DNA from 2 places in the Variovorax sp. GW823-FHT02B07 genome. Region 1 is predicted to be linked to the other one. Evidence: predicted binding sites of a transcription regulator. Region 1 holds the regulator's gene; the other holds the start of a gene.
The links. Region 1 encodes NrdR, which represses ribonucleotide reductase genes. Its sites were predicted from a motif close to CACNANATNTNGTG; they were not measured.
Positions count from the first base shown of each region.

Region 2: AC1RGU_RS21960 (ribonucleoside-diphosphate reductase subunit alpha) is a predicted target of NrdR. The motif match lies at 1,546-1,559, and genes of this name have one in related genera.

Region 1 is NZ_JBXAJX010000001.1:1,709,480-1,712,872, reverse strand. It holds gene AC1RGU_RS07990 (lytic transglycosylase domain-containing protein) at 1-258, shown strand, start outside; ZMP/ZTP riboswitch at 308-434, shown strand; gene glyA (serine hydroxymethyltransferase) at 473-1,717, shown strand; gene nrdR (transcriptional regulator NrdR) at 1,751-2,194, shown strand; gene ribD (bifunctional diaminohydroxyphosphoribosylaminopyrimidine deaminase/5-amino-6-(5-phosphoribosylamino)uracil reductase RibD) at 2,223-3,353, shown strand.
Region 2 is NZ_JBXAJX010000004.1:240,730-244,122, forward strand. It holds gene AC1RGU_RS21960 (ribonucleoside-diphosphate reductase subunit alpha) at 1-1,463, opposite strand, end outside; gene ampD (1,6-anhydro-N-acetylmuramyl-L-alanine amidase AmpD) at 1,813-2,430, opposite strand; gene AC1RGU_RS21970 (sigma-54-dependent transcriptional regulator) at 2,417-3,393, opposite strand, start outside.

The DNA of each region.
Region 1 (3,393 bases):
CTCGAAGGCGGCCTGCGCTACTACGTGGGCGCCGCCAACCTCGACGACGACGGCGGCTATGCCGCCAAGGTGCTGGCCGAACACGAGCGCCTGCGCCAGGTCGCCGCCGGCCGCGCGCCGTCGACGATGGTCGTGCCGCCGCCGACCACGGCGCGCGCACAGCCGATCCCGGTCGTGGCACCGGCCAAGCCCGCGGGTGAAGAGCCCGCCACCGGCAGCGAGCCGGCCAAGGTCGCCCTGCTCTCCGCAGTTTCCTGAGGCCTTGCCGGCCCTCCCGGCCCGGATGCGTGCGGGCCTGCGCTACACTCGGCCTGTACGCGACTGGCGATAGGCGCAGCACCCTGAAAAAGGTGCCACGCGCTGACGTGGAATACCACTGGGAAGCGTGCCGCCTGGCCACAACAGGCGTTCAGCCGTTCGCCTGGGCAGCCCTTGTTTGGTTGAACAAGGACCTCGTCTTCAAAGGACTGCCATGTACCAACGCAATATCCTGGTCGAACAGACCGATCCCGAAATCTGGGCCGCCATTCAAGCCGAAAACGCGCGCCAGGAACATCACATCGAGCTGATCGCCAGCGAGAACTACGCCTCGCCGGCCGTCATGGCCGCCCAGGGCTCGCAGCTCACCAACAAGTACGCCGAAGGCTACCCGGGCAAGCGCTATTACGGCGGCTGCGAGCACGTCGACGTGGCCGAGCAACTGGCCATCGACCGCGTCAAGCAGATCTTCGGCGCCGACGCCGCGAACGTGCAGCCGCACTGCGGCGCCTCGGCCAACGAAGCCGTGATGCTCGCCTTCCTGAAGCCCGGCGACACCATCATGGGCATGAGCCTGGCCGAAGGCGGCCACCTGACCCACGGCATGCCTCTCAACATGAGCGGCAAGTGGTTCAACGTGGTGAGCTACGGCCTGGACGCCAACGAAGCCATCGACTACGACGCAATGGAACGCAAGGCGCATGAGCACATGCCCAAGCTGATCATCGCGGGCGCCTCGGCCTACTCGCTGCACATCGACTTCGAGCGTTTCGCCAAGGTCGCCAAGGACGTCGGCGCGATCTTCATGGTCGACATCGCCCACTACGCCGGCCTCGTGGCCGCGGGCGTGTACCCCAACCCGGTGCCGCACGCCGACATCGTGACCTCGACCACGCACAAGAGCCTGCGCGGCCCGCGCGGCGGCATCATCCTGATGAAGTCGCAGCACGAGAAGGCGATCAACAGCGCCATCTTCCCCGGCCTGCAAGGCGGCCCGCTGATGCACGTGATCGCCGCCAAGGCCGTCGCGTTCAAGGAAGCCCTGACGCCCGAGTTCAAGGCCTACCAGCAACAGGTGGTCAAGAACGCCCAGATCGTGGCCGACACCCTCACCGCGCGCGGCCTGCGCATCGTGAGCGGACGCACCGAAAGCCACGTCATGCTGGTCGACCTGCGTTCCAAGGGCATCACCGGCAAGGAAGCCGAAGCCGTGCTGGGCGCCGCCCACATGACGATCAACAAGAACGCGATCCCCAACGACCCGGAAAAGCCGATGGTCACCAGCGGCGTGCGCATCGGCACCCCCGCCATGACCACGCGCGGCTTCAAGGACGAAGAGGCCCGCATCACGGCGAACCTGGTGGCCGACGTGCTCGAGAACCCGCGCGACGCGGCGAACATCGACGCGGTGCGCGCCAAGGTCCACGCCTTGACGAGCCGCTTCCCTGTCTACCGTTGATTTCGTAAATAGAAGAAGAGAAGCACTGACCGCATGAAATGCCCTTTTTGCGGTCATCTCGAAACGCAGGTCGTCGAGACCCGCGTTTCGGAAGACGCCGACTTCGTCCGCAGGCGCCGCCAGTGCAGCGCCTGCGACAAGCGCTTCACCACGTATGAGCGCCCGGACGTCAATTTCCCCGTCGTGGTCAAGAAGGACGGCAGCCGCGCCGACTTCGACTCGACCAAGGTGCGCGCCTCGATGATGCTGGCGCTGCGCAAGCGCCCCGTGAGCATCGAGCAGATCGACAACGCCCTGCTGCGCATCGAACAGAAGCTGCTGGCCAGCGGCCTGCGCGAAATCGATTCGACGAAGGTCGGCGAACTCGTGATGCGCGAACTCAAGAAACTCGACAAGGTCGCCTACGTGCGCTTTGCCTCGGTGTACCGCAGCTTCGAGGACGTCGACGAGTTCCGCCAGCTGCTGCGCGACATCTGACCCCCGAGAAGGCGTGAACGAACCCGGCATGTCCTCTTCCCGACACGACGCCTCCCACATCGCCACCGCCCTGCGGCTGGCCACCTCCGCGATCCGCCTGACCGACCCGAACCCGCGCGTCGGCTGCGTGCTGTGCGACGCCAACGGCCGCGTGATCGGCCAGGGCCACACGCAACAGGCCGGCGGGCCGCACGCCGAGGTGATGGCGCTGCGCGATGCGCAGGCCCAGGGCCATTCGACCGCGGGCGCCACCGCCTACGTCACGCTCGAACCCTGCTCGCACCACGGCCGCACCGGCCCCTGCTGCGACGCACTGATCGCCGCCGGCGTGCGCCGCGTCGTGGCCTCGCTCGCCGACCCGAACCCGCTCGTGGCGGGACAAGGCTTCGAGCGGCTGCGCGCGGCAGGCGTCGAGGTCGAAGTCGGCCCGGGCGCCGACGAATCCCGCGAGCTCAACATCGGCTTCTTCAGCCGCATGATCCGCCAGCAGCCCTGGGTTCGAATGAAGATCGCCGCCTCGATCGACGGCCGCACCGGCCTGCACAACGGCGTGAGCCAGTGGATCACCGGCGAGGCCGCGCGCGCCGACGGCCACGCCTGGCGGGCCCGCACCGGTGCCGTGCTGACCGGCGTCGGCACGCTGCTCGAAGACAACCCGCGCCTGGACGTGCGCCTGGTCGACACACCGCGCCAGCCCCACCTCGTGGTGGTCGACAGCCATCTCCAGACCTCTCCCGACGCTCACATTTTCATAGCTGGCCGCGCCGTCTGGATCTACGCCGCGAGCCGACACAACGAAGAAAAGGCGGCCGCGCTCGAAGCCCGCGGCGCCACCATCACCTGCCTGCCCAACCTGCACGGCAAGGTCGACCTGCCCGCGATGCTCCAGGACCTCGCGGCGCGCGGCGTCAACGAACTGCATGTCGAATCGGGCCACAAGCTCAACGGCTCGCTGCTGCGCGAAGGCTGCGTGGACGAGCTGCTGGTGTACCTGGCGCCCAAGCTGATCGGCAGCGGGCTCGACATCGCCAGCCACCTGCATGCCGAAGGCCCGCTCACCTCGCTCGCAGGCGCGCTGCCGCTCGAATTCAAGTCGGTGGACATGCTGGGGCCCGACCTGCGCATCGTCGCGCGCGTCGCCGGCCGCGACCGCTTCTGAGCCGCCGCCCACGCGGCGCGGCACATTCGCAGCCGCAAAC
Region 2 (3,393 bases), on a different contig from region 1:
AACAGGTCGGGGATCCAGTTGGCGGTGTTCATGTCGTGCGTGCGGCGGCGGTCGTCGCCGGTGTTCTTGCGCAGCTCCAGGAACTCCTCGATGTCGAGGTGCCAGGTTTCCAGGTACGTGCAGACGGCGCCCTTGCGCTTGCCGCCCTGGTTCACGGCCACGGCCGTGTCGTTCACCACCTTCAGGAACGGCACCACGCCCTGCGATTCGCCGTTGGTGCCCTTGATGTGGCTGCCCAGTGCGCGCACGCGGGTCCAGTCGTTGCCCAGGCCGCCGGCGAACTTCGACAGCAGCGCGTTTTCCTTGATCGACTCGTAGATGCCGTCCAGGTCGTCGGGCACGGTGGTCAGGTAGCAGCTGGACAGCTGCGAGCGCAGCGTGCCGGCGTTGAACAGGGTGGGCGTGCTCGACATGAAGTCGAACGACGACAGCACTTCGTAGAACTCGATGGCGCGGGCTTCGCGGTCGATTTCGTTCAGCGACAGGCCCATGGCCACGCGCATGAAGAACGCCTGCGGCAGTTCGATGCGGGTCTTGCGCACATGCAGGAAGTAGCGGTCGTACAGGGTCTGCAGGCCCAGGTAGTCGAACTGGTTGTCGCGCTCGGCCTTCAGGGCGGCGCCCAGGCGGGGCAGGTCGTACTGCAGCAGCTTCTCGTCGAGCAGCTCGTTCTCGACGCCCTTCTTGATGAACTGCGGGAAGTAGTCGGCGTAGGCGGTGGCGCGCTCGACCGGCATCACTTCGCGGCCGATGATTTCCTTGAAGATCGTGTGCAGCAGCAGGCGCGCGGTGGCGAAGGTGTAGTCGGGGTCCTTCTCGATCAGCGTGCGGGCGGCCAGGATGGAGGCCTTGTAGACCTCGTCCAGCGGCACGCCGTCGTACAGGTTGCGCATCGTCTCGGCGACGATGGGGGCGGCGGTGATGCTGTCGCCCAGGCCCTGGCAGGCCGATTCGATCAGGCCCTTGAGTTCGTTCAGGTCCAGCGCCACGCGCTCGCCGTTGTCGAGCACGTGCAGTGCCGGTGCGGCGGGCACGTCCTGCTCGCCCTGCTTCGAACGCTCCTGGGTGCGGCGTTCGCGGTACAGCACATAGGCGCGCGCGATTTCATGGTGGCCGCCGCGCATCAGGCCGAGCTCGACCTGGTCCTGCACGTCTTCGATGTGGAAGGTGCCGCCGCCCGGACGCGAGCGCACCATGGCGCGGATCACGCCTTGCGTCAGCGTGTCGACGGTCTCGCGCACGCTGGCGGAAGCCGCGCCCTGGGTGCCGTGCACCGCCAGGAAGGCCTTCATCATCGCGATGGCGATCTTGTTCGGTTCGAAGGGAACGACGGCGCCGTTGCGGCGAATGATCTGGTAGTGCGCGAGGTTCTGACCGGTGGGCGAGCCCGCAGTGTCTTGTTGCTGCTGCGGCGTCGCGGGGACGGCGCGGGGGGTCGACGGGGTGTTCAGTGCAGTTTGCATTCGCTTCCTCTCGGTTGTGCAATTCTTGTTGGTTGGCAAGGCCTCGCGGGCCTTGCGTCGGCGTTGTTGCCGAACGGGAAGACACTATATCTAGGGTGTCTGTGCCCTACAAGCCACTACAGGTAGTGTTTTCCTATGGACGCAACCCTTACAGGAATTGCGCCGCACCCAGCGCATCGCCAGCGATGCCGCGTGAATACTGGCCCATGGTGGCGCAACCCGCACGGGGCGCGGCTTGCAAGGCGATTTGGGCCTGCAGGCCGCATGGTTGCTACGTCACGTGCCTGCGCTTGCGAGATTGCTGCGCTGCGAGAGCGGCGCATCGCGGGCCACGGAGCGATTGAAAAAATTAGCGCGCGACCACCTGCTCGGGAAACATCTGTGGATTCCAGCCGAGCTGTTCGCGCAGCAGGCGCCAGTCGAAACCGGCGCCGGGGTCCTGCTTGCGACCGGGCGCGATGTGCTCGTGGCCGGCGATGTGGGCGATGGCGTAGTGCTGCGCGAGCGCGGCGCACAGGCTGGCCAGCGTCTCGTACTGCGCCTCCTCGAAGCGTTCGCCCTCGAGGCCTTCGAGCTCGATGCCGACGGAGTCGTCGTTGCAGTTGGTGCGTCCGCGCCACGACGACACGCCGGCATGCCAGGCGCGGTCCTCGCAGCTCACGAACTGCCAGAGCTCGCCGTTGCGTCGCACATAGAAATGCGACGACACCTCGAGCCCGCGGATCGACTGGAAGTACGGGTGCGCGTCCCAGTCGAGCCGGTTGGTGAAGAGCTGTTGCACCGCGTCGCCGCCGTATTCGCCCGGCGGCAGGCTGATGGAATGCAGCACGATCAGGTCGGTCTGCGCGCCGACGGGGCGCGGGCCGAAGTTGGGCGAGGGCAGGGCCTTGGCGAAGCGGTACCAGCCGGCGCGCCAGAGTCCGTCGTCGCCGGCCGGTGTCGTGGCGGGGTCGTCAGTCGTCGGCATGCGCGGTGGCACCGTCGTCGCCGTTGGGCGTGGAGATGCCCAGGCGCGCGATGCGGTAGCGGATCTGGCGCAGGCTCATGCCCAGCCGCGCGGCGGCGGCCGTGCGGTTGAAGCCGCTTTCGTGCAGCGCGCGCACGAGGATCTCGCGCTCCTGCTGGTCGAGCCAGGCTTGCAGATCGGAAGGCAGCGGCGGCGGCGCGGGCTTGGGTTCGGCCGCCGGCGCGGGGGCCGCAGCCACCGCAACGGCGGCTGGCGCTTCAGCGGATTCGCTGCGCGGCGCGGCCGGCATCGGCGTCATCGCGCCCATCAGGTCGATGTGCAGTTCGTCGCCGTCGTTCAGCGCCACGGCGCGGTGCAGCAGGTTCTCGAGCTCGCGCACGTTGCCGTCGAGCGGGTGCTGGGCCAGGCGCTGCAGCAGCGCGTCGGACAGGCGCGGCACGGGCAGGCCGCCATCTTGCGCGATGCGCGCGAGCAGCGCGGTGCACAGCGCGGGCAGGTCTTCGCGGCGCTCGCGCAGCGCGGGCACGGCGATCTCGATCACGTTGAGGCGGTAGAACAGGTCCTGCCGGAAGCGGCCGGCCAGCACCTCGGCGTGCAGATCTTTATGGGTGGCGCTCACGATGCGCACGTCGACCGCGTCTTCCTGCGTCGAGCCGATGGCGCGCACGCTGCGTTCCTGGATGGCGCGCAGCAGCTTCGACTGCATGGCCAGCGGCAGGTCGCCGATTTCGTCGAGGAACAGCGTGCCGTCGCGCGCGGCCTGGAAGTAGCCGTCGCGGTCTTGCGAGGAGCCGGTGTACGAGCCCTTCTTGGCGCCGAAGAACTCGGCCTCGAGCAGGTTCTCGGGAATCGCGCCGCAGTTCACCGCGACGAAGGGGCCTTCGCTGCGCTGGCTGCAGCCGTGCACGGCGCGCGCGACCAGCTCCTTGCCGGTGCCCGACTCGCCGCGCACCAGCACCGGCG